DNA from 3 places in the Micromonospora sp. NPDC005206 genome. Region 2 is predicted to be linked to each of the others. Evidence: riboswitches for the same ligand, from Rfam matches in the RefSeq annotation. Region 2 holds a riboswitch; each other region holds the start of a gene.

Region 1 (6,230 bases), on a different contig from region 2:
GACGACGTGGTACGCGGCTGCATCTCGGCGATCAGCTACGCGACGCTGTTCTGGGGGCTGGCGTTCTGGCGCTTCACCCGCAAGGACATCACCTCATAGCCGGCTGTCCGATGGGCTCACCGGCGGTGGGGCGGGCCGCGTCGGCACCGGCGTGGACGGCTCTGCCTTCTTCCAGGCACTGACGCCGATCCGGCCGGTGTTGCCCACGTCGATCGGGCCGTCCGGGTCGACGTCCTCGGCCGGCTGCCCGGCGGCGGGTGCGACCCGAAGGTATTCCCCGTTGGTGGCCACCACCTTCGAATCGGTGACCAGGTTGCGCCAGAGCACCGCGGCGGTGGCCCGTTCCCCGGTCTGCAGGGTGACCTCCCGGGGCGGCTGGTCGAAGCCCGACGTGATCCCCTTCGCCCCGGGCAGCACGCGCAGGATGATCAGCTTGCGGTCCTCGTCCAGTACCCGCGGCGCCGGGTATCCCTTGATCCGGTAGGGGCGGTCGCCGCAGTTGACCAGCTCCAGGCCGAGGGCGCGCAGCCCCATGGCGGCGTCCGACCCGGTCGACCGGATCCGGACACCGGACTCCGGGCAACCGGCCAGCGGGTCGACGCTCGCCGTCGGGCTGGGCGCGCCCGGCCGGCCGTTCGTGACCGCCGGCGGCGGGCTCGGGCCGTCCCCGGCCTGGCCGCGATGGTCGGCGGGGGCGCAGGCGCCGAGCGCGAGCACCATGACGACCGCCGCGCTGGTCCGTCGCGCTGTCGCAGCGTCGTGGAAGATCATTCACCGATCCTTGCCCATGTGGGCTTCCCACCGCCGCCCGGCCCCTCGCTATCGGCAGCTCTCGCGGACGTCAGCCTCGGTTGGACTGGGTGAGGACCGCGTCCAGTAGGCCGGGGTAGAGGCGGTCCAGTTCGTCGCGGCGGAGGCGGACGTAGCGGCTGGTGCCGGCGGCGCGGGTGCGGGTCAGGCCGGCCTCGCGCAGCACCTTCAGGTGGTGACTGCGGGTCGCCTTGGAGACGCCGATCTCGAACGTGCCACAGGCGCGCTCGCCGCCCTCGGCGAGCGCCCGCACGATCTGTAGCCGCACGTCGTCGGCGAGTGCGGCCAGCACGGCGGTGACCGGTACGGCGGCCAGGTCGGGTTCGTGCGGCTCCATGTGACCAGTGTAACCGTTGTTCGACAATCGTCGAACATCTCCCTAGGGTCGGTGTCGTTGGTTCGAAAGTACTCGAACATTGGAGCTGACGATGCGATCCCGCGCCGCCGCCTACCCGTTACTCGCCGTGCTCAGTTGGGGAGTGATGTTCCCGATCCTGGCCAGTGCGCTGACCTGGGTCGATCCGCTCAACCTGACCACCGCCCGCTACCTGCTGGCCACTGTCATCCTGGTCGGCATCCTGCTGCTCCGCGAGGGCGCCGGCGCGCTGCGGCTCGGCGGCCGGGCGGTCGAGGTGGCGGTGCTCGGCGCGGTCGGCTTCGCCGGCTTCAACGTGCTCACCAACCTGGCGCTCGAACACGCCGCACCGCAGCAGGTCGCCCTCTTCGTGGCGACCACCCCGGTCATCACCCAGCTGGTCCGCTGGGTCCGCGACGGCGTACGCCCGAAGCCGCTCCTGCTGGCCCTCTCCCTGGTGGCGCTTCTCGGCGTCGGCCTGGTGATCACGCGCGGGAGCCTGGCCGGGCTCGGTCAGTTCGGCCTCGGCGGTCTGATGATGATCGGCGCGGTGTTCGGCTGGGCCATCTACACCCACGGCGCCAGCCGGTTCGGCGGCTGGTCGCCGCTGCGGTACACCACCCTCACCGCGCTCGCCGGCACGGCCGCCATGCTCGCCGCGAGCGTGCTCGCCGACGGCATCGGCTGGCAGCACGCGCCGGGAGCCGCCGACCTGGTGGCGGTCGCGCCGCAGTTGGCGTACGCCGTGATCGTGGGCGCCGTGGTCGCGGTGCTGGCCTGGAACACCGGCGTGCAGCGGCTCGGCACCGCCAACGCCGCGCTCTTCATGAACCTGGTCCCGGTGACCACCTTCGCAGTGCAGATCGCCCGCGGCTACCGGCCCGAGCCGGTCGAGCTTGTCGGGGCCGCGATCACCATCGCCGCCCTGGTCGCCGCCAACGTGGCGACCCGCGCCCGCACCGCCGCGGTGCCCGCGGACCAGGCGACCGCCGTCGTCGACCGGACGGCGGTCGTCGACCCGGTCGCGGTGGTGGCCCGCTAACCGGCCGGCCGAGTCAGATCGACGGCGCAGGTCGTCCCGGCCGCCGCCGGCCGATCGCTCACCTGGCGGGACGCCGGGAGCCTCCCGTCGCCGCATTGCCTAGACTCGGCGGCACAACTGAATACCTCATCCAGAGGGGCTGAGGGATACGGCCCGACGACGCCCCGGCAACCACCCCGCGCGCTCACCGCTGAGCGCCCCGCGGGGCAGGTGCCAATTCCGTCCCCGCCGCACCGTGCGATGCGGGGAAAGATGAGAGGACCCTCGACATGACGTCGACGCTCGCCGCCTCCGGCATCGACACCTCCGCCAGCCCCGCCCGCGCCCTGGTCTGCCGCGCCTGTTCGGCCCGCTACCCGCTCGCCGCCCAGCACGCCTGCTACGAGTGTTTCGGCCCGCTGGAGGTCGACTACGACGCCACAGCCCTGGCCACGGTCACCCGTGAGCGGATCGAGGCCGGCCCGGACAACATCTGGCGGTACGCCGCGCTGCTGCCCGCCGGTCAGGACCCGTCCACCCGCGTCACCCTGAACCCGGGGCTCACCCCGCTGGTAGCGGCCCCGCACCTCGCCGCCGAACTGGGCATCACCGCGCCGCTCTGGGTCAAGGACGACAGCGCCAACCCGACCCACTCGTTCAAGGACCGGGTCGTATCGGTGGCGCTCACCGCCGCCCGGGCGCTCGGCTTCACCCGGTTCGCCTGCGCCTCCACCGGTAACCTGGCCAACTCGGTGGCCGCGCACGCCGCCCGCGCCGGGGTGCCCTCGGTGGTCTTCATCCCGAGCGACCTGGAGCAGGGCAAGGTCATCACCACCGCGGTCTACGGCGGTGACCTGGTCGCCATCGACGGCTCGTACGACGATGTGAACCGGCTCTGCGGCGAGCTGGTGGAGACCGACGAGTTCGAGGACACCGCGTTCGTCAACGTCAACGTCCGGCCGTACTACGCCGAGGGCTCCAAGACACTCGGGTACGAGGTGGCCGAGCAGCTCGGTTGGCGGATCCCGGCCCAGGTGGTCATCCCGATGGCCAGCGGCGAGCTGCTCACCAAGATTGACAAGGCGTTCTCCGAGCTGGTCGAGATCGGTCTGGTCGAGGCGCCGGCCGGCGGCTGGAAGGTCTTCGGCGCCCAGTCCGCCGGCTGCAACCCGATCGCCACCGCCCTGCACGCCGACACCGACACGATCACCCCGGTCAAGCCCACCGGCATCGCCAAGTCGCTCAACATCGGCGACCCGGCCGCCGGCCTCTACGCCCTGGAGGCGGTCCGCCGCACGGACGGCTGGATGGAGTACGCCGACGACGACGAGATCCGCGCCGGCATCCGACAGTTGGCACGTACCACCGGGGTCTTCGCCGAGACCGCGGGCGGGGTCACCGTGGCGGTGCTGCGCAAGCTGGTCGAGTCCGGCCGGCTCGACCCCACGGCGGAGACGGTCGTGTTCAACACCGGCGAGGGCCTGAAGACCATCGACGCGGTAGCCAACCAGGTCGGCCCGACGCACCACATCAAGCCCTCCCTCCGCGCCGCCCGAGACGCCGGCCTCCTGGGCTGACCCAGGTTCGTTCCCACCCGTGCCGGGGATGGGGGATCGCCCGGATGGGGGATCGGGCCGATCCGCCGGGTAACTGGCATTTAGCTGTGAGTGTGGAAAACCCGCCGCTCTGGACTTGACGGCAGGAACCGGACGGCGCAAGATGCTCCGTGCGGGAGGGCATTTCGCCGGAGACTTTTGAAGTTCTTGCGACCCAACGCCGGAGGCGTTGTGCGAGTGTCCCTCCCGACCACGTCCGATCGGGCCAGCGATTAATTCGCTGGCCCGATCGCGTTTCCGAGGTGCACGCTCGGCGGCATGAACATCACCATCGCGTCATTCGACGGCGCCGACCGGGCCGCGGTCGACGAGGCGTTCCGGATCGGCGCGGCGGCCAACGACGCCGACCTGCCGGACTTCCCGCCCTTCTGCCGGCGGCGCTTCGACGCGTTCTTCCACACCCCGATGCCCGGCACCGAGACCCTCTGGGCGCTGGCCCGGCTGGACGGCGTGCCGGCCGGATACCTCCAGCTCGAGCTTCCGCAACTGGACAACACCGACAACGCCACGGCGGAGGTGGTGGTGGACCCGGCGCTGCGGCGGCGGGGCGTCGGCCGGGAGTTGCTGGCGCACGGCGTACGTCTGCTGCGCGAGCGCGGTCGCAAGCGGGTGCTCGGCATGGCGGTCTCCGCGCTGCCCGGCGGCCCGGCGCGGTCGGCGGCCGGCGGCGCGTTCGCCGCCGCGGCCGGCGCGGAGCCGGCGCTGGCCGAGGTGCGCCGCCGGCTCGAGGTTGACACCATCGACCGGGCCGTGCTGAGGGCGGCGCTGGCCGAGGCACACACCCTGGCCGAGGGCTACCAGTCGGTCTGCTGGCAGGGCGCGACCCCGCAGGAGTACGTCGCGGACGTCGCCTACCTGGACGGCCGGCTGCTCATGGACGCGCCCATGGGAGACGTGCAGTGGGAGCCGGAGCGGGTGGACGCCGAGCGGGTCCGGGGCACCGATCGGGCACTGGAGGCCCGGGGCCGGCGGCGCTATCACCTCGGGGTACGGCACGAGGCGTCCGGCCGGCTGGTCGCCTGGACCCTGCTGGACGTGGGCGCGTCCGCCGACTGGCACGCGTTCCAGCAGATCACCATCGTCGACCCGGACCACCGCGGGCACCGCCTCGGCCTGCTCGCGAAGATCGAGAACCTGCACCACCTGCTCACCCACGAGCCGGCGGTGCGCGTGATCGACACCTTCAACGCGGCCAGCAACAGCTACATGGTGGCGATCAACGAGCGGCTCGGCTTCCGCCCGGTGGACTCCTGGAACAACTGGCAGCTCACCCTCTGATCTTGGCGGTCACCCGTCCGGCCGGTCCAACTGCCCGGCCAGCTCGCGGACCGCAGCCTGGAAGTCCTCGTCCGGGATGAACCGGTGCCCGTGCAACGGGGGCGGCACGGTGTCGGTCGGCGGGATGAGCAGACCCTTGGGATCCCGTACCCGGCGGTCGACCCGGGCCGCCGGATCGTCGGGCGTGACCTTCGTCGGACCGAACACCGGCCCGCCCACCGGGTCGGTGTACCGCCAGAGGTTGATCCACCGCCACGACAACCGGTCGCCCAGCTCCCGCAACACCTCGTCGTTGACGTACGCCGGGAAGATCCTGCGGTACCGCTTCCTCAGTGGGGAGGCGTAGGTGAGCAGCGCGATCCGCCGCTGGCAGTCGTCCGGGAGTTGGAGCACCGTCACCGCGATCAGCACGCTGCCGTGGCTCTGGCCGGACAGCACCACGCCCTCCCCTGCGGCGGTGAGCTGCCCGATTCGGCGGGTCAGCTCGGGGACCGCCCGCTCGACGTAGCAGGGCGGGGCGAGCGGGTGCGTGGCGCGCGGCCAGAAGGTGGCCAGGTCCCAGAGCACCCCGACCAGCCGGATCGCGTCGGACCGGTAGGCGAACAGTCCCATCCCGGCGAGGATCAGGGCGAACAGGCCGATCAGCAGGGCGCCGAGGTCGGTCACGAAGACCACCGGACGGGCCAACGGCTCGCCACCGAGCGAAAGAGCGAGCGCACCCGGTCCGAGGCCGATCGCCGACAGCCCGGCCGCGGTCAGGGTGAGCACCGCCAGCACGCCGTACGCGGAGGCCAACAGCGGCCCGAGTCGATCCACCAGCGAGGCGTGCGCGATCGCGTCCCGGACGGCCCTGGGCCGTTCCGGTGGCACCTGGGACGCTTCCGGGTAGTCCGCCCGGACCAGCTCCTCGGCCGCCCGGCGGCGGCGGTCCCGGCCGATCCGGGGGGCGAGCAGAGCCACCACGATCACCACCAGCACTGCCAGGGAGAAGCCCAGGGTGACCCACCGGTAGGCGACCGGCGGTTCCAGCGGTGGTGCGTCGGGCGGCAGCGGCCGGGCCGGCGTCGGGCTGGAACCACGGTCCAGGTACTCGGCGAGTCCGTAGGTCATGCCCGAGGAGTACGCGACTCCCAGCCCGATCGCGACGGAT
Region 2 (6,230 bases):
TGGCTCGCCGACTGCCACGCGGTCACCGGCGACCCGCACACCGACGCCGACTGCTCGCGGCACGCCGTGCCCGCACCGAGCGGCGACCCGCTGGATCTGCGCCTCGAGTCGCTGCCCCGGGCGATCCGGCAGCTGTACCCGCACGACGCCGCCGCGACGGCGGACCTCCAGCAGCGGCTGCGGATCGCCCAGGACTGGCGGGCCGACGCGCAGGCCGTCGCGAGCGGGGTCCGTGCGGCGGCGGCGACCTGGGCGTTCCTGCGCAACTCCTGCGTCCTGGGCGTGCCGGTGCCCGGTGCCAAGGGTCTCGTCCTCACCCTCCCGCCGGGCCGGACCCCGGACGACCGACCGCTGGCCGAGCTGCACGCCGCGGCGGTACGCGCGCTGCCAACCGGCGGACGGGTGGCGTATCAGGAGCGGGCCTGCCTGGTGCCGGAGCCGGCACCGGGGGCGCAGCGGATGCCGTCGTACTCCGGCGCGCTGGACCTGACCGGTGCGGCGCCGGTGCGCACGCTGCGGCTGCCGGCGCCACGCCGGCCGCTGAGCACCACCGGCCGGGGCGTGCTGCTGCTCTACGAGGCCCGGCACGCGATGGGCCGGCACGTCGCCAGCGCGCCGGAGCGGGACGACGCCTACTGGGAATCCGAGGCGGCGTTGAACGTCTTCGAGTTCACCCTGTTAAAGCGGGTGGCCGGCCGGCACTACCAGGAGGCGGTGGCCGCCTACCTGCAGGTCCTGCGCCGGGAGGGTGACCTGCTCGCCCGCCCGCACAAGGTGCTCGACCGGCGTCACCGCAAGGCGTTGTCGCTGGCTTTCGGCGGGCTGGACGACGAGGAGCTGCACCTGTGGGCGTCGGTCGCCTACCGCAACGCCATCCTGGTGCTGCTCGGCGACCTGAAGGCGTTCGCCGCACACCTGCGCCGCCAGGCCGCCTGACGCGAAGGAAGGGCACCTTGTTAACGCCTCGTGTATAGGAAGGGCCCCTTCCTAACGGTTCAGAGCACCTGGGCGAGGAACCGGCGCAGCCGGGGATGCTCGGCCCGCTCGAAGATCGCCTCCGGCGGCCCCGACTCCAGCACCACGCCCCGGTCCATGAAGGCCACGGTGTCGGCGACCTGCCGGGCGAAGCCCATTTCGTGGGTGACCACCACCATGGTCATGCCCCCGGCGGACAGGTCGGCCATCACCCCGAGCACCCCCTTGACCAGCTCCGGGTCGAGCGCCGAGGTGGCCTCGTCGAAGAGCATCACCTCCGGCCGCAGGGCCAGCGCCCGGGCGATCGCCACCCGCTGCTGCTGGCCGCCGGAGAGTTGCGCCGGCCGGGCGTCGGCCTTGCCGGCCAGCCCCACCAGCTCCAGCTGGGCCCGCGCGACGGCCTCCGCCTCGTCCTCCCCGAGCTTGCGCAGCCGGCGCAACGCCAGGGTGACGTTGCGCACCACGCTCATGTGCGGGAAGAGGTTGAACTGCTGGAAGACCATGCCCACCCGCTGCCGCAGCGCGTCCGGGTCGTCGCGTAGCACGCTGCGCCCGTCCAGCAGCACGTCGCCGCGGTCCGGCTCGATCAGCCGGTTGATGGTGCGCAGCAGAGTGGACTTGCCCGACCCGGACGGCCCGATCACGCAGGCCGTCGCGCCCCGTGGCACGGCCAGGTCGACGCCGCGCAGCACCCGGTTCGGTCCGAACGCGAGGTGCACGTCGCGTACGTCGAGGCTGACCGAGGTGGTCGTGCTGGCGGTCATCGCCGGTCCCCTTCCGTCGCGCCGGTCAGCGCCGACTCGGTGTCGTCCTCGTCGGCCGGCGCGGTGGCCGGCCGGCCGTGGCGCAGCCGCCGGTCGATCCAGTTGACCGCGTGCGTCAGCGGAACGGTCAGCGCCAGGTAGCAGAGCCCGGCCAGCAGCAGCGCGGACTCGTTGCCGGTGGTGGCCGCGTAGTCCTGCCCGATCCGGAACAGCTCCCGCTGGCTGGCCACCAGGCCGAGGAAGTAGACGAGGCTGGAGTCCTTGATCAGCGCGATGAGCTGGTTCACCCAGGCCGGGAGCACCCGCCGGATGCCCTGCGGAATGATCACCATCCGCATCGCCTCGCCCCAGGAGAAACCGAGCGCCCGGGCTCCCTCCAACTGTGCGGCCTCCACCGACTGGATGCCGGAGCGGAAGATCTCCCCGATGTACGCCGCCGCGATCAGCGACAGCGCCAGAATGCCCAGCGGGTAGGGGTCAGGTCCCCAGACCTGCATGCCCAGCGGCGCGAGCCCGACGCCGATCAGCAGGATCGTCGCCGCGGCCGGCAGCCCCCGGAACACGTCGGTGTAGACCCGCGCCGGCCAGCGCAGCCACCGGCTGCGGGAGATGCCGGCGACGGCCAGCAGCAGGCCCAGCACCGAGCCGAGCAGGGCGGCGGAGACCGCCAGGATCAGCGTGTTGGGCAACCCGACGGTCAGCATCTCGGGCAGCGCCTCGCGCATCGCGTCCCAGTCGAAGAAGGTCTCCCACAGGGTGCTCAACGGATCCATTGGTCGCCTCTCCTACCGCCCCGCTCGCTCGTCACCGGGTGTCTCAGGACGCGGCCGATGCCGACGCCGACGCCGACGCCGACGCCGACGCCGACGGTGCGGCCGGCACGGTCACCGTGCCGCTGCCCGGGCGGAAGTCCGCCGGTACGGGCCGACCCGGGTAGTACTGCGCCTGCAACCGGCTCCAGGTGCCGTCCGCGATCACCTCGTCGAGGCCCTTGTTCAGCGCCTCCCGCAGTTTGTCGCCGCCCTTGGCGACGGCGTACGCGGTCGGTGCCGGGCTGAGCTGCTTGGCCGCCACAGTGATCTTGCCGTTGCTGTCGGCCGCCGACGTCTCGCCGATCTCGGCCGGGGCGATCCACGCGTCGGCGGTGCCCGCCTTGAGCTGGTTGATCGCGCCGTTGTAGTCCGGCACCCGGACCGGGTTGAGCTGCTCGCCGGTGGCGTAGTCGTCCTGGACGGTGCCCTGCACCACCACGACCCGCTTGCCGGCGAGCTGGTCGAAGCCGGTGATCGGCGAGCCGGCCGGCACGTCCAGGCCGAAGTAGCCGAAGTCGTAGCCGTTGCCGAAGTCGACCGTCTTCTTGCGCGCCTCGGTGATGGTGATCGAGGAGCTGCCGACGTCGAACTTGTGGTTGTTGACCTGGGAGAGCAGCGCGGAGAAGTCGGTGCCGACGAACTCCACCTTCAGGCCGAGCTTGCTGGCCACTGCGGTCAGCAGGTCGTTGTCGAAGCCGGTGAACTTGCCGTCCTTGAGGTACACGTTCGGTGGCGCGTCGGTCAGCGTGCCGGCGCGCAGCACGCCCGGCTGCGCCAGACCGTACGGGTTGGCGGCGGCGTCGGACGAGGTGTCGTCGCCGCACGCGGTGAGCGCGGTGGCGGCCAGGATCGTGGCCGCGCCGAGGGCCGCGGCGCGGGTCAGGGCAGGAAGGAATCGCACAGGTGTCTCCGAAGTTTGCGCAGCGGCGGACGCAGATGTGCGCCGCCGACGGTGCGCCCGGTGGGCGTACCGCTGGGATGGGTTCGGGAAGGGGTGCGCTAGTACGCGCGGCCGCGACAGGCGGCGCTGCACACCCGCATCAGGTCCACGTGCCGCCTGCGGGTCAGTGCCGGTGTCGGCCAGCCGGTGCGGGAATCCGCGGCGTCGGCTGATGGTGTGGTGCTGAGGATGCGCATGGCTCTCCCGGGTCTGTGCTGACCTGGGTGCCAGGCCACGCTTGCACCGACGTCGTGCCGGTGCCTGGTCTTCACCCGGGGCACCCCACCGCGGAGGAGGGTTGCCGGCCAGCGAGCCGGGGCTTCGCGCTGGCGCTCATGACCTGCGCCGAGGCTAGCAGCCCGGGGAGGCGGATCGTCCAGTCGTTATGACCACGCTCACCGTCCGCGACTGGCGTCCGGTCGGCAGGTCAGCTGGCGTGCACGTGCGGACGGCGGCGCGGGTCGGGTTCCTGGCGGCGCAGGATCTCCCGGGTGACCGGGGCGATCTCGCCGTGGCCGAACGCCAGGTAGCGCAGCAAGTTGCCGCCCGGGTTGCCCTCGGTCCACTCGAAGTAGATGTGCGGGCACCGCCCCGCCCGGTCGCGGATATCCAGCAGCAGGGCGGCCACCGCGCTGGGCACCGCGGAACTGGCGAGGCTCAGCACCGGGTACCGGTCGTGCTCCACGCTGCCACGGATCAGCAGCTCGGTCTCGAAGTCCGACGGGTCGGTCACCGTCACCTCGACGAAGATCACCGCGCTGTCGGCCGGGAAGTCGTTGTCCGCCACGGTCTGGGCGAGCTTGTCGCGGTACTCCGCACGGTCCCGGGTGGCCGGCTCGTGCGCGATGAGGCGGACGCGGCGCCCGCTGCACTCGTCGATCAACCGGGTGGCCTCGGCGTCCAGCTCCACCCGGTCGACCCGCAACTCGAAGGCGCGGAACAACCGGGACAGCAGCGACACCACGATCATCCCGCCGATGAAGCAGGCCGCGATCTTCACGCCGTCGGGACGTTCCACCACGTTCGCCGCGGTGGTGTAGACGAAGGCGATCGCGATGATCCCGAACGCGACCGTCCGGCCACGCTGGCGCCGCCGCCGCGCCGCGAGGGTCACCGCCGTCGCCGCCGAGGTGATCAACACCAGGACCCCGGTGGCGTACGCGCCGCCCTGCGCGTCCACGCTCGCCCCGAAGGCGACCGTGATCAGAAACGCCACCCCGGTGAAGACCAGCACCAGTGGCCGTACGGCCCGGGCCCAGGTCGGCGCCATGCCGTAGCGGGGCAGGTAGCGGGGTACGAGGTTGAGCAGCCCGGCCATCGCCGAGGCCCCCGCGAACCAGAGGATGCCGATGGTGGACAGGTCGTAGACCGTGCCGAACACCTCACCGAGGTTCTCGTGCGCCAGGTAGGACAGCGCCCGGCCGTTCGCCGGCCCGCCCGGCTGGAACGCCTCGGGCGGGATCAGGACGGCGGTGGTCACGCTGCTGGTGATCAGGAAGACACTCATGATCGCGGCCGCGGTGGTGAGCAGCCGGCGGGCGCCGCGGATGCGGCCCAGCGGGCGGTCCTCCGAGTCCCGCCGGTCCCCGCGGATGTGCGGCATGACCGCCACCCCGGTCTCGAAGCCGGACAGGCCCAGCGCCAACTTCGGGAACACCAGCAGCGAGAACCCGATCACCAGCAGGGGATCCCCGTGGCTGGTGGTCAGCGCGCTGGTCCAGTCCGCGACCGCGCTCGGGTGCGTCACCACCCGCCACAGACCGTCGGCGATCACCACCGCGTTCAGTGCCAGGTAGACCGCGACCAGGACGACGGCGATCCCGATGGCCTCACCGAACCCCTTGAGGAACACCGCGCCGAGCAGCGCCACCAGCAGCAGCGTGACCAGGACCTCGTGTCCCCTGAGCGCGCTGGGCCAGAACGGGTTCTCGTCGATGTGCGCGGTCGCGTCGGCCGCCGAGAGGGTGATGGTGATGATGAAGTCGGTGGCCGCGAAACCGAGCAGCACCAGCACGAACAGCTTGCCCGGCCAGTAGCTCAGCAGGCGTACCAGCATCGCGATGGAGCCCTCGCCGTGCGGGCTCTCCACCGCCACCCGCCGGTAGACCGGCAGCGCACCCAGCAGGGTCACCAGCACCAGCACCAGGGTCGCCACCGGGGAGAGCGCGCCGGCGGCCAGCGCGGCGATGCCCGGTTGGTAGCCGAGCGTCGAGAAGTAGTCGACGCCGGTCAGGCACATCACCTTCCACCACGAGTGGTGGCGATGTTCCGGCGGGCGCCCGTGCGGGCCGTGCCGCTGCGCCGCCTGCTCCGAACCGCCGTCGATCAGCCAGGCCCGCAGTCGACCGGCCCGGCGGCCGGCGCGCCTGTCGACCTCCATCGGCGCTTCCCCCGTCGTCCGCCCACGGTCACCGCGAGTATCCGCCAGCGGACCCGGGCCAGTCCGCCAGTGCGGGGAACTCGCCCGCCCGGGCACCCGGGCGGACGGCGCGTCGCGGGGTTTCGGGTCGTGGTCACGGGGGAAGCAGCGCCTCCCGGCGTCCCGCCCCGAACATGCCCCGGGCGGTTCGGGCAGTCGCCGGTTGGTGCGTCCGGGGAGGGAGCGGGTCATGGTCGGCGGCCGTCGGTTCCGCCCGGGCGGTGGCTTCGGCCGCCGGCTCGACGAGCACGAGGTCCGCGTCGGCCAGCCGCCGCGGGTAGAGCCGCCCACGCCGCCCACCGGCGGCCTGGTGGACAGTG
Region 3 (6,230 bases), on a different contig from region 2:
GGCCCACCACGCCGATCGGCACCTCGCACTCCGCCGCGATCCGGGCCACCCCGTCCAGCAGCGCGGCGAGCGAACCGCGCGGCACCGCCACGTCGTCGATCACCAGACCGCCGTTGCCACCCGGGTACGCGTCGGCGGCGAACTTCTCCATCGCCGGGTGGGCGAGCCGCCGGGCCTGCAGCAGCGCCGCCGCCTCCACCGCGTCGGTGGCCGCGTAGACCTCGTCGGCCCCGGCCGCCTCGCACACCTCGGCCAGGCCGGCCAGGTCGTCGGCGGCCCGGCTGCCGGTGTCCGCGGCGGCCAGCAGCAGGGCCTGCGCGTCCGTCCGCAGCCCCATCGGCTGGTACGCCTCGATGGCCCGCAGGTGGGTCTGGTCGAGCAGTTCCAGCAGGCTGGGAGTGAGCCCCCGGGCGGCGATCGCGGCCACCGCCGCGCCGGCCGCCGCGGTGGACGGGAAGACCGCCACCAGGGTCAGCGAGTCGGCCGGTGCGGGCCTGAGCGCCACGGTCACCTCGGTGATCACCCCGAGGGTACCTTCCGAACCGACGAAGAGCCGGGTCAGGTCGTAGCCGGCCACTCCCTTGGCGGTACGCCGGCCGGTGCGCAGCACCTCGCCGGAGGCGAGCACCACCTCCAGGCCGAGCACGTACTCGGTGGTCACGCCGTACTTGACGCAGCACATGCCGCCGGCGTTGGTGGCCACGTTGCCGCCGATGGTGGACGACTCCCAGGAACCGGGGTCCGGCGGGTACCAGAGCCCCTGCTTGCCGACCGCCGCGGCCAATGTCGCGTTGACCACCCCGGGCTGGACCACCGCGATCCGGCTCACCGGGTCGATCTCCCGGATCTCGTCCATCGCGACCGTGCTCAGCACCACCGCGCCGTCCACCGCGTTCGCCGCGCCGGCCAGCCCGGTCCGCGCGCCCTGCGGCACCACCGGTACGCCGTGCCGCGCCGCCGCCCGCATCACCGCGACCACCTGCTCGGTGTCGCGGGGGCGGGTCACCACGAGCGGGGTGCCGGCGGCGCAGAGGTCGGCCTCGTCCCGCTCGTGCATGCGCAGCAGGTCCGGGTCGGTGAGCACGACGCTCTCGCCCAGCGCGGCGCGCAGCTCGTCGATGAGTGCAGTGGGGGCCATGCAGCTGAGGCTAGGTCGCCCGCCGCCGATCATCAACATGATCGTCTGCGCGGGCTAGCTTGGGCACCATGCTCTACCTGGACCGGCCTGCCTGGCCGTGGCGCGGTCGGCTCTGGTCACATCTGATCAGCGACCTCTCGTACGCCGAGTTGCACGCCTTCGCCGAGGCGCTGGGCGCGCCCCGACGCGGTTTCGACCGCGACCACTACGACATCCCGGCCGACCGGTTCGCGGCGGCGGTGTGGCTCGGGGCCCGGGTGGTGTCGAGCCGGGAGCTGGTGCGGCTGCTCCGCGACGCCGGCCTGCGTCGCCCGAAGCACCTGGTCAACCCGCGCCCTCCGGCGGCCCGATGAGCGTGGCCAGCTCGCGGCGCAGGTTTGCCCGGGCCGGCTGCTCCCACCGGCTCGACAGCGGCGGCAGCCGGAACAGCGCGGGCAGCGCCAGCAGCCCGCTGAGCACCCCGGCCCGTCCGGCCCGGAAAGCCGGCTCCGGCACGTGTGCGTACTCCTGCCGGACGGCGGCGGCGTAGCGGTCGTACGCGGCCGGCGGCGCGGCCAGCACGGCGAGGTCCGCGTCGCAGAGCAGGGCGCCGTCCCGGTCACCTGGCGCCACCGCGTGCCCGGCGGTGAGCAGCACCAGCCGGCGCACCTGGGCCACCGCGGGCGCCGGCACGCCGAGCGCGCTGAGCACGCTCCCGGCCAGCGTGGCGCTGTCCCGTTCATTGGCGTCGCCGGCGGCCCGCGGGTCGTAGACCGCGTCGTGGCACCAGGCAGCCAGCCGGACCAGGTCGGCCCGGTCGGCCAGCCCGGCGTGCCGGTCCACCACGTCGAGCACGGCGGTCAGGTGGCCCACCGTGTGGTAGTGCCGGTGCGGCTCCCGCCAGCGGGCGAGCAGCTGCTCCCCGGCCCGCGTCGAGCCCGCGCCGGGTTTCGCTCCGGCGCCCCGGGCCGCCGCCCGCCACCGGTCCAGCAGATCGGCCACCGCCCGAGTCTGCCGCATCCTCCCGCCACGTGCGGAGCGGGAGGATTCAGTAGGCCTGCCTCGGGTAGTCGCGCCCATGGCCGTGGCCCGGGACAAACGACCTCCGTTGGTGCGGCGCACCCCGCTGCGTGAAGGGCTGGTGGACGTCGACGGCGCGCGGATCGCCGAGGCCACCGAGGAGCTGCGGCACCGTGGCCGGGCCACCCTGCACGACCGGCTGCACCGGGTGCGGATGGCCGGCGGGCTGGCCGTGCAGGCCGGGCTCGCCGCCGGGCTGGCGTACTTCATCTCGCACCGGGTGCTCGGCAACCCGCAGCCGGTCTTCGCGCCGATCTCCGCGGTCGGCACCCTGGCCGCGTCGGTCGGGCAGCGGTTTCGCCGGACCGTGGAGCTGATCGTCGGGGTGGGGATCGGGGTGGCCATCGGCGACTTCCTCATCTACCTGCTCGGCACCGGGGCGTGGCAGCTCGGCCTGGTGGTCACGGTGGCGATCCTGCTCACCATCTTCGCCGGGGCCAGCGTGGCCATCGTCATCCAGGCGGCCGCCACGGCGGTGCTGATCGTCACGCTGAGCCCGTCGACCCAGAACCTGGAGATTCCGCGCTTCGTCGACGCGTTCCTCGGCGGTGGGGTCGCGCTGCTGGTGACGGCGGTGCTGCTGCCGCTGAACCCGCTCCGGGTGATCAACCGCGCCGCCCGGCCGGCGCTGGACCTGCTCGCCGCCCAGCTCGACGCCACCGCCGACGGGCTGCGCAACCAGGACCGCGCCACGGTCCAGCAGGCCCTGGAGCGGTTGCGGAACAACAAGGAGGAGCTGGCCACGTTGGCCGAGGCGATCGAGGGGGCGAAGGAGACCGCCACCCTGTCCCCGGCCCGCTGGCACCGGCGCGACGAGCTGACCCACTACGCGGAGGCGGCGGATCCGATCGACCGGGCGATGCGAAACACCGGCACGTTGATCCGCCGGTCCGTCACGCTGATCGAGGACGAGGAACCGGTGCCGGATCCGATGCCCGACGCGATGAACCACCTCGCCGAGTCGGTCCGGTTGCTCAAGCACGAGTTCGCCGTGGGCGAGGAGCCACAGAAGGCCCGGGAGAGGTCACTGCGGGCGGTCAGCGAGGCCGGTCGGGCGTACGGCGCCGGGGTCGGCTTCTCGGGCAGCGTGGTGATCGCCCAGATCCGCACCACGGCGAGTGACCTGCTGGTGGCCTCCGGAATCGAGCAGGAGGAGGCGAACCGGTGCATCCGCACCGCCTTCGGGGAGCAGGAGCGGCCGATCGGTGAACCGGCCGAGCCGGGCGAGAAGCCGAAACCGCCCACCGCCCCACCGGTCGGCTGACCGCACCACCGGCCGGCCCGGCTCACGCCACCGGCCGGCCCGGCTCAGCCCAGCGTGGCGAGGGCGGCGAGCAGCCGGTCCACCTGGGCGGGCGTGCTGCCCAGGCCGATGCTGGCGCGCAGCGCGGTGGGCGGCAGATCCCGCCGGCCGGTGCGCCCCGCCGCCTCGGTGAGCAGCCGCCGCGCCAGCGGGTGGGCGCAGAACAGCCCGTCCCGTACGCCGATCCGGTGGTCCGCGGCCAGCCGCGCGGCCACCTCGGCCGAGTCCCACCCGGCGACCACGAACGAGACGATGCCGACGCGGGGCGCGTCCGGGCCGAAGGTGCGCAGCTCCACCACGTGCGGCAGGGCGGCGATGCCGGTCCGCAGCCGGGTCAGCAACGCCTGCTCGCTGGCGGCCAGCATCGCCTGGTCCGCCCCGGCCAGCGCCGCGCACACCGCGGCCAGCGCCACCGCACCGAGCAGGTTCGGCGTGCCGCCCTCGTGCCGGGCCGGGCCGGTCGCCCAGGTCACGTCGTGCGTGGCCGGCCCGACGTGGCTGGTGGCGCCGCCGCCGGCCAGGTACGGCGGAGCGGCGTCCAGCCAGTCCGCCCGGCCGACCAGCACGCCCGCGCCGAACGGCGCGTACAGCTTGTGGCCGGAGACGGCCAGGTAGTCCACGTCGAGCGCGAGAAGGTCGACCGGTGCGTGCGGGGCGAGCTGTGCGGCGTCGAGGACGATCCGTGCCCCATGCCGGTGGGCGACCCGGGCGAGCTCGGCGACCGGCCAGCGCTCGCCGGTCACGTTGCTCGCCCCGGTCACCGCGACCAGCACCGGCAGCGCCGGGTTGCTGTCCCGGCGCAGCTCGGCGAGGGCGGCGGCGAGGGCGCGTACCGCCTCGGCGGGCTCGGTGGGCACCGGCAGCCGTACCGAGCCACGCGGCCAGGGCAGCAGGTTGGCGTGGTGCTCTCCGGCGAAGGTGACCACCGTCGTGCCGGCGGGCACCGCCCGCGCCAGCAGGTTCAGCGCATCCGTGGTGTTGCGGGTGAAGATCACGTGGTCGTCGGCGCGGGCGCCGAAGAAGTCGCCCACCGTCTGCCGGGCCCGCTCGTAGGCCAGCGTGCAGCGCCGGGACAGCGCTCCCGCGCCCCGGTGCACGCTCGCGTACCAGGGCAGCAGCTCGGACACCGCGTCGGCGGCGGCCCGCGCACACGGCGCGGTGGCCGCGTAGTCGAGGTTGATCTCGCCCGGTACGCCGAGCACGTCGAGCGGCCGCGACGGGGCCGGCGCGGGCGTGCTGCCGGACCGGGTGGGCAGCGAGGGTACGAGGGTGACGGACACGCCGGAACCTCCGGGGTCAGGGACCCCGGGTGCGATGTCGGGACGGGGTCCGCGCTTGCCCAGCACACCGATCGGGCTGGGCCCGGTCATCACCCGGGGCACCCCACCGCGAACTCGACGAGGGTTGCCGGCCAGCAAGCCGGGGCTTGACGCTGGCGCTCGTGACCTGCCGGCAGCATAGCGGCTGCCGATGGGCCCGGACCAGCCGGCGGCGGATGGCTACGCTGACCGCATGGCCGACACCCCGCCCGGTGCACCCCTGCCGTCGCCGCCCGCGCCCGCAGCCCCGTCCGCCGGCGCGGCGCCCCGGATGCCGCTGCGCCGACTGGGGTGGCGGCGGTTCCTGGTGCTGGCGGGGGTGGTGCTGTTCATCGCGGGGTGCGCGGTGTTCATGGTCTTCACGCTCGGCCAGTCGCTCGGCGTACGGGCGCTGCTGATCGGGGTGGTCGCCGCCATCCTGCCGGTGCCGGTGCTGGTCGCCTGCTTCCTCTGGCTCGACCGATACGAGCCGGAGCCGCTGAAGTACCTGATCTTCTGTTTCGCCTGGGGGGCGTTCGTCTCCACCGCCGCATCGCTCACCGTGAATGAGTTCGCCGCCGCGCGGTTCGCCGACTGGGGGCTGCCGTCCGCGCTCACCGGTGTGCTGGTGGCGCCGTTCATCGAGGAGCTGACCAAGGCCCTCGGCCCGATCCTGCTGCTGGTGTTCCGTCGCCGGGAGTGGTCCGGGATCACCGACGGCCTGGTCTACTGCGGGCTCTCCGCGGTCGGCTTCGCCATGGTGGAGAACATCCTCTACCTGGGCGGGTACGGCTATGCGGCCGGCGCCGACCGGTACGGCCCGGCGACCGGCACTCAACAGGTCATCGCCATCTTCATCGTCCGGATCCTGCTGTTCGGGTTCGCCCATCCGCTGTTCACCTCGATGACCGGTGTGGGGCTCGGTGTCGCGGCCCGTACCGCCGACCGGCGCGTGCGGGTGCTCGCCCCGGTCGCGGGTCTGCTGCTGGCGATGATGCTGCACGGCACCTGGAACCTGCTGCCGACGCTCACCCAGGCCACCGGGGAGGCGGTGATCATGCTGTACGGCTTCCTGGGCCTGATGGTGCCGATCTTCTTCGGCATGGTGGGGCTGGCGGTGTGGCTGCGCGCGTGGGAGGGACGGCTCACCGAGCGCACGTTGCCGGATTACGTGCGCGCCGGCTGGCTGAGCCCACCCGAGGTGGCCGCGCTGAGCAGCCTCGGTCGCCGGCACGCGGCCCGCAGTTGGGCGCGTCGGGTGGCGGGGGACGCCGGGGTGCGGGCGATGCGTGGGTACCAGTTCGCCGCCACCCGGCTGGCCCTGCTGCGCGACGGGTCGCTGCGCGGCCTGGATCGCAAGCCCGCTGACCGGGAACGGACGGCCACCGAGGAGCGGGAGCTGCTGGAGGCGATCAGCGCGTACCGGTCGTTC

What was found. A riboswitch is a leader RNA that binds a small molecule or an ion and turns the genes downstream of it on or off. The one in region 2 is predicted to bind S-adenosylmethionine.
Region 1: it holds a riboswitch for S-adenosylmethionine, as region 2 does, so the genes downstream of both, thrC (threonine synthase) here and ABZU69_RS20920 (ABC transporter substrate-binding protein) in region 2, are expected to answer to the same signal.
Region 3: it holds a riboswitch for S-adenosylmethionine, as region 2 does, so the genes downstream of both, ABZU69_RS07490 (aminotransferase class V-fold PLP-dependent enzyme) here and ABZU69_RS20920 (ABC transporter substrate-binding protein) in region 2, are expected to answer to the same signal.

The regions. Positions count from the first base shown of each region.
Region 1 is NZ_JBEXHU010000004.1:267,751-273,980, forward strand. It holds gene ABZU69_RS07385 (ABC transporter permease subunit) at 1-99, shown strand, start outside; gene ABZU69_RS07390 (DUF4232 domain-containing protein) at 94-771, opposite strand; gene ABZU69_RS07395 (metalloregulator ArsR/SmtB family transcription factor) at 842-1,147, opposite strand; gene ABZU69_RS07400 (DMT family transporter) at 1,239-2,207, shown strand; SAM riboswitch class I at 2,331-2,466, shown strand; gene thrC (threonine synthase) at 2,477-3,763, shown strand; gene ABZU69_RS07410 (GNAT family N-acetyltransferase) at 4,061-5,080, shown strand; gene ABZU69_RS07415 (hypothetical protein) at 5,090-6,230, opposite strand, start outside.
Region 2 is NZ_JBEXHU010000013.1:105,342-111,571, reverse strand. It holds gene ABZU69_RS20935 (hypothetical protein) at 1-936, shown strand, start outside; gene ABZU69_RS20930 (amino acid ABC transporter ATP-binding protein) at 996-1,739, opposite strand; gene ABZU69_RS20925 (amino acid ABC transporter permease) at 1,736-2,512, opposite strand; gene ABZU69_RS20920 (ABC transporter substrate-binding protein) at 2,556-3,452, opposite strand; SAM riboswitch class IV at 3,721-3,832, opposite strand; gene ABZU69_RS20915 (amino acid transporter) at 3,919-5,871, opposite strand; gene corA (magnesium/cobalt transporter CorA) at 6,101-6,230, shown strand, end outside.
Region 3 is NZ_JBEXHU010000004.1:287,968-294,197, forward strand. It holds gene ABZU69_RS07470 (FAD-linked oxidase C-terminal domain-containing protein) at 1-1,138, opposite strand, end outside; gene ABZU69_RS07475 (DUF4031 domain-containing protein) at 1,207-1,491, shown strand; gene ABZU69_RS07480 (metal-dependent phosphohydrolase) at 1,463-2,119, opposite strand; gene ABZU69_RS07485 (FUSC family protein) at 2,259-3,461, shown strand; gene ABZU69_RS07490 (aminotransferase class V-fold PLP-dependent enzyme) at 3,506-4,756, opposite strand; SAM riboswitch class IV at 4,827-4,947, opposite strand; gene ABZU69_RS07495 (PrsW family intramembrane metalloprotease) at 4,971-6,230, shown strand, end outside.